DNA from 3 places in the Enterococcus dongliensis genome. Region 2 is predicted to be linked to each of the others. Evidence: predicted binding sites of a transcription regulator. Region 2 holds the regulator's gene; each other region holds the start of a gene.

Region 1 (2,279 bases), on a different contig from region 2:
AAATCTGTAACTTGATCTAAATGTTCCTGGCGTATTTGCTGGTCCACCTCTTTAAAAAGATCTAGTTGCTTACCAACGCAAGGCTGTATAGCAGAATAGCTCACGGCAATACTTCGAACTGCTTCTCCTGTATAAAATTTTTTGAATAAAAACAGCAGGTATTCAGATAGTTCATTAGTATTGTCAGTTGGAGGGATTTTTAATTGTCTACTAAATCCTTTTGTCAGTGCCGTATTAGAATAGCCGATCGCTAGAGAAACTGTCCCGGCTCTTCCTCGCCGCCTTCTCAAACGAGTGGCAACTTGTTCCGCCATTTCACGAATGATTAAAGGCATTTCCTCTCCTCGATAATCTCTGGGAAGGATTTGACTATTGCCGAGATTTTTTGATTTAGGAACGTACCGTTTTTGTAATTTCGTACGATCGATGCCATTGGCGTGGTGATACAGTTGTAACCCTATGATGCCAAATTTCTTTTTCAAGTCAGCAGGAGAAGCGTGAGCTAAATCATAAATAGTTTGAATCCCCATCTGGAGAAAATTCTTCTTCATTCGTTTTCCGATTCCCCAAAAATCGTCTAATTCAGGAATCTGCCAAACTTTATTGGCGATATCTTGATAATTCCATAATGCACGCATATTTTTTGCATGTTTTGCTTCGTTGTCTAAGGCTAATTTTGCCAATAGAGGATTGCTATTTGATAAGCCGACAGTGGCATAGATTCCTGTATTTTGTAAAATATCCAGTTGAATTCTCTGTGCGAGTATATCTAATTTTTTTGTACGGCTAAGATTTTCCGGGACAAAATAATTCAAACTGTGGGTCAAATCGACAACACCTTCATCGATGGAATACCACATAATATCTTCATCTGCTGCATAGTTACGAATGATAGCCTGTATTTTTAAGTTTTCAGAGATATAATACCGCATTCTAGGCGGGACGATAATCAGATCTGCGATGGCAGGATTTTCTATAATGTTAGGTAATTGCCAGGATCTAGTTACATTTGTGATTCCTAGTAAGTTTTTCGCCATAGGACTGCTAGCTAAAATAAGTCCTGAGGTATTATCCGCATGACTCATAACAACTAAAAGATCTTTTAATGGATGACGCCCACGCGCAACTAACTCACAACTAGCATAAAAAGATTTCATGTCGATAAATGCATAATCTCCAGTAGGTTCTAGTTCATAGTTGAAATTCAAATTAATCACCCTTAGTAAGAAAACGGCTTAACAAGTATCCAGCCTTAATAATCCAAAATCAGAACTTGTGTTCGTATATATAGTACGTTGTTTCTTGAAAAAAAGTCAAGGGATTATTATTTTTTACGTAATAAAAAAACAGTACCAACAAGTCCTTTACTTGTTGGTACTGTTTATTTAAGTGCTAAGATATGTTTCTTGATCAGCCCACGAGTTTTTCTAAATTCAGCTAGGATTTCTTCGTCACTTCCAACAGCTTGTGCTGGATCTTGCAAATCCCAATGAAGATGGGTGACACCTTTAGGAATAGTCGGACAGTGATCTTTTGCATCGCCGCAAAGCGTAACGATCAAATCAGCCTGATGAAAATAATCCATGTCTATTAAATCCGACGTTTGATTCGAGATATCGATGCCTTCTTCGGCCATCACTTGTACAGCTTTAGGATTTAAGCCGTGGGTCTCAATCCCGGCACTTTTGACTTCAACTTCTGATTTAGGTAAAAGCTGATGAGCATAACCTTCAGCTATCTGACTTCGACAAGAATTACCTGTACATAAAAAATAAATTTTTTTCATTAGTGTTTCCTCCGGATTTAAGGTCAAAGCTACAGCTAACAAAAAGCCATGAGATCTTCCCATGACTTAATGGTTAGAATAATTTAACTTCTGATAACGGCCAGAACCGTAAAACGACTTTTCCTTGAATCAATGATTGATCTACAAATCCGAAAATGCGGCTGTCTTTTGAGATCAATCGATTATCCCCTAAAACAAAATATTGATTTTCAGGAACGGTTACAGCAAAATCATCTGTGAAGCTGTCAGCATTTGCAGCTTGTTCTTGGAAAGCCGTATTGTAAGAATATTCATCTGCAAGTTTATCTTCTTTGAATTTTTTCTTGAACTCGTCAAGATAAGGCTCAGGATACTCTTTCCCATTGATCGTTAAGACATTTTTTTTCATTTCTACACGATCGCCAGGCAATCCAATAATTCGTTTCACCACATAAAGATTCTGATTGTCAGGTTCTTTTGTCGTGATAATATCTTGTCGATCGAGACTGGATAT
Region 2 (2,279 bases):
GATATTCAAACTATTAGAAATTGGCTGAAAAGCTAGGAGGAACAACCAAAATGAACTTGAAAGATTATATTGCCAGTATCCCCGATTATCCAAAAGAAGGGATCGTTTTTCGCGATATTTCACCACTTATGGCTGATGGCGAGGCCTACCGTGAAGCAACTAGACAAATCGTAAATTATGCAGAAGAAAAACAAATCGATATGGTAGTAGGACCAGAAGCCCGCGGATTTATTGTTGGCTGTCCAGTAGCATTTGAATTGGGCTTGGGTTTTGCTCCTGTTCGTAAGCCGGGGAAATTACCGCGTGAAGTTATCGAAGTTGAATATGAGAAAGAATATGGAACAGATACTTTAACGATCCATAGCGATGCAATTAAACCAGGACAGCGAGTACTGATCACCGATGATTTACTAGCAACAGGCGGAACGATCAAAGCAACTATCGAGTTAGTTGAAAAACTTGGAGGAATCGTTGTTGGCTGTGCGTTCTTGATTGAATTAGAAGAATTGCACGGGCGTGATAAAATCAAGGGCTATGATATTTTAACCTTGATGGATTATTAAAAAATAAGAGACCACTAAAAGTTAGACGAAGAGCTGACTTTTGGTGGTCTTTTTTGAAATTATTATATTTTGCAAGAATATTAAGCGGATTTGTGATAATGATGGTCATAAGTCACGTAATAGAAATCTTCAGCAGGTTCTTTGAAATAATGTTCGGCTTCAATTTCTTCTTCAGATGAATACTCAGCGTAATGCTGGGCATATTTACGTTCATCCCACAACATAAACCAAACTAGAAACAGACCAGAAAAAATGACAATCGTAGCTAAAGACCCCAACTTACCAATCAATAGACCTAACAACAATACAGCGATAATTAAACCAAATCTTCTTACTGTTTTCATCAATAATCACTCCTAATAAAATGCGAACATGTGTTTGTGTTTTTATTATACGAATGTTTGTTCGGTTTGTAAAGAAAAAAATAACCGGAAATTTCTTCCGATTAATAAATATGGTTACGGTATAGACCGACAACTTTCCCTAAAATAGAAACATTATCAAAAATAAGCGGGGATAATTCATCGTTTTCTGGCTGTAAACGGATGTGGTCTGTTTCGCGATAAAATCTTTTACACGTTGCTTCGTTTTCATCAGTCATGGCAATCACGATTTCACCATTAATAGCAGTGGGCTGTTTTCTAACGATGACATGGTCACCATCATATATTCCAGCATTGATCATGCTTTCACCGCGAATCGTCAGCATGAACAAACTACCTTCTTCACTAGATAGGTCTGGAGGGACCGGAAAGAAGTCAGAGGCTTCTTCGACTGCTAAGATCGGTTCACCTGCGGTAACGACACCAAGCATTGGAATAACTTGCGGCGCTGCGCCGATTTTTTCTAAACCAGTGATAGTCAATTCAATGGCTCTTGGTTTTGTCGGATCTCGTTGGATCAATCCTTTTTTTTCTAATCTGGATAAATGGCCGTGGACTGTGGAAGTGGATGAAAGATTCACGGCTTCTCCAATCTCTCTGACAGTGGGTGGATAACCTTTATCTTCAACGCGTTTATGAATGAAACGCAAAACTTCTAATTGTTTTGTTTCCGTTCTTTTTGCCAATGTCCGCACCTTCTTTCGTTTTTTTTAGTTTAGCATAGTTATTAGTACAAATCAAACAAGCGTTCGTGTTTATTAGTACTTTTAACTTATTATTTTTTATGTATAATTGAAGGAGGGAAAAGGGGTGTTCAAGATGATTAACGATGAAACGATTGCGCGAATCAATGAATTAGCCAAAAAAAAGAAAACAGTTGGCTTAACAGATGCAGAGGCGCATGAACAGACAATTTTGCGAAAAGAATACATCGCATCATTCCGAAGCGGGATGCGTCATCACATTGAAGGAATGAAAGTCGTTGATCCAGAAGGCAACGATGTTACACCAGAAAAACTAAAGAAGATACAAAAGAAAAAAGGATTACATAATAGAAAGTAAATCTTTTGCTGGTAAGTGATTGAAATGTCAAAATAAATCGGTTACAATAAGGTCATAATTAAAGTATTTATGACCAAAAAGGGGGAATTGTTTTGTTCGATAAAATCGATCAATTAGGAGTTAACACAATCAGAACGTTAAGTATTGAAGCAATCCAAAAAGCGAATTCGGGTCATCCAGGTTTACCGATGGGTGCTGCACCAATGGCCTATGCTTTATGGACCAAGCATTTAAATATCAATCCAGCAACTTCATTAAACTGGCCAAACCG
Region 3 (2,279 bases), on a different contig from region 2:
CGTCTTGATATCACTGTGTAAATATTTGACTTTGATTCCCAATTCTTTGAGGTAATCCGTCAAATCTTCTGACATCTTCTTAGTCAAGGTGGTAACAAAGACACGTTCATTTCGTTCAGCCCGTTCATTAATCTCACCAACAAGATCATCAATCTGTCCCATAATCGGACGAACTTCAATAACTGGATCTAACAATCCTGTCGGACGAATGATTTGCTCCACCACTGTATCGGTTTTTTCGTGTTCATAGGGGCCAGGTGTAGCAGAAACGTACACGACTTGATTTACCCGCTCTTCGAATTCTTCTAAGCGTAACGGCCGATTATCTAATGCCGAAGGTAAACGAAAACCATAGTCAACCAACATTTGTTTTCGTGCACGGTCGCCATTATACATTCCGCGAACTTGAGGCATCGTTACATGAGATTCATCAACGACCAATAAAAAGTCATCTGGGAAAAAGTCAATCAGCGTATAAGGTGGTTCGCCTTCTGTACGGCCGTCCATATGCCGCGAGTAATTTTCGATACCAGACGTATACCCCATCTCACGCAACATTTCAATGTCATAATTAGTGCGTTGTTCCAAACGTTGGGCTTCCAACAATTTATTGTCATTGCGTAATTCTTCTAAGCGATCGGCAAGTTCTTTTTGAATGTTGCTGATGGCTACTTCCATATGGTCTTCATTAGTCAAAAAGTGCGTGGCCGGAAAAATCGCGACATGTTCTGTTTCTCCAGTGATCTCTCCAGTCAACGCATCGACTTCACGAATCCGTTCGATCTCGTCTCCAAAAAACTCAACACGTAATGCACGTTCATCTCGTGATGCAGGAAAGATCTCTACTACATCCCCACGAACTCGGAAACGCCCACGTTGAAAATCAATGTCATTTCTTTCAAATTGGATGTCGATTAAGTTTCGCAACAACTGATTGCGATCCATTTCCATTCCTACTCTTAATGAAACGACTTGTTCTAAATATTCTTTAGGTGAACCTAACCCAAAAATACAAGAAACTGAAGCAACCACAATCACATCGTTTCTTTCAAGTAATGCACTGGTTGCTGAGTGACGCAGTTTATCAATCTCATCATTGATACTTGAATCTTTTTCAATATAGGTATCACTAGATGGCACGTAGGCCTCGGGTTGATAATAATCATAGTAGCTGACAAAATACTCCACCGCATTGTTAGGAAAGAATTCCTTGAACTCTCCATATAATTGTCCTGCTAACGTCTTGTTATGGGCAATGATCAAAGTCGGTTTATTAACTTCTTTGATCACATTAGAAATAGTATAAGTTTTCCCAGTACCCGTAGCGCCTAAAAGTATTTGTGCTTTTTTTCCAGCGACGATTCCTTCGGTCAGTTGCTTAATGGCCTCGGGTTGATCGCCAGCAGGCTGATATTTTGAATGAAGGTCAAACGCAGTGTCTGTTACTCTTTCAATCACACAAACATCCCCTTTTTATATTAAATAAACAAAGATTTTCCATTTAAAAATTATAGCATACCGAACATATTTTCGCTATTTTTTGTTCCTACTATAAAGACTTCTTAAAAAGACTCATGTTAGAATTGCTAACATATCATGTCACTAAATTTCACTTTTTTTCTATCCAAACCTTAACTAACTTGTATTTTAGTTATAAACTAACCTATAATAAATAAATGATAAGTATATAGGAGGATTATTATGAGAAAAACCAAATTAATTCCATTTATCGTTTTCTTAATGGCAAGTATTTTTACACTTGGATTTGCCAGCAAGACAAACGCTGCAGAAAAAACATATAAAATCGGAACGGATCTGACTTTTGCGCCTTTTGAATTTCAAAATTCTGATGGTGACTACATAGGAATCGATGTGGACTTACTTAACCAGATAGCTAAGGATCAAAACTTTAAAGTAGATTTACGCCCATTAGGTTTTGACAGTTCAATCCAAGGTGTGCAATCGGATCAACTTGACGGTATGATCGCCGGTATGAGTATCACAGACGAACGAAAAAAAACTTTTGACTTTTCTGAACCTTATTTTGACAGCGGGATTCAAATGGCTGTCAAAAATGATAATAACAACATCAAAAATTATCGCGATCTCAAAGGCAAAACAGTTGCCGCAAAAATCGGAACTGAGAGTGCTACATTCTTAGATAAGAACAAAGACAAATACGGTTATGAAATCAAGCAATACGAAGCCGCCGACGCTATGTATAATGCATTGACAAATGGTAACGTCGAAGCGATTTTTGATGATTATCCCGTTTTAGG

The links. Region 2 encodes LexA, which represses DNA repair genes until DNA is damaged. Its sites were predicted from a motif close to CNAACANNTGTTNG; they were not measured.
Region 1: the regulator LexA is predicted to act here: its motif matches at 1,269-1,282, upstream of P7D84_RS11425 (Y-family DNA polymerase).
Region 3: the regulator LexA is predicted to act here: its motif matches at 1,520-1,533, upstream of uvrB (excinuclease ABC subunit UvrB).

What each region holds. Positions count from the first base shown of each region.
Region 1 is NZ_JARPZC010000017.1:14,641-16,919, forward strand. It holds gene P7D84_RS11425 (Y-family DNA polymerase) at 1-1,157, opposite strand, end outside; gene arsC (arsenate reductase (thioredoxin)) at 1,382-1,786, opposite strand; gene lepB (signal peptidase I) at 1,860-2,279, opposite strand, start outside.
Region 2 is NZ_JARPZC010000004.1:129,339-131,617, reverse strand. It holds gene recJ (single-stranded-DNA-specific exonuclease RecJ) at 1-36, shown strand, start outside; gene P7D84_RS04825 (adenine phosphoribosyltransferase) at 51-563, shown strand; gene P7D84_RS04820 (hypothetical protein) at 644-907, opposite strand; gene lexA (transcriptional repressor LexA) at 1,009-1,632, opposite strand; gene P7D84_RS04810 (DUF896 family protein) at 1,766-2,008, shown strand; gene tkt (transketolase) at 2,101-2,279, shown strand, end outside.
Region 3 is NZ_JARPZC010000006.1:12,298-14,576, reverse strand. It holds gene uvrB (excinuclease ABC subunit UvrB) at 1-1,458, opposite strand, end outside; gene P7D84_RS06165 (amino acid ABC transporter substrate-binding protein/permease) at 1,702-2,279, shown strand, end outside.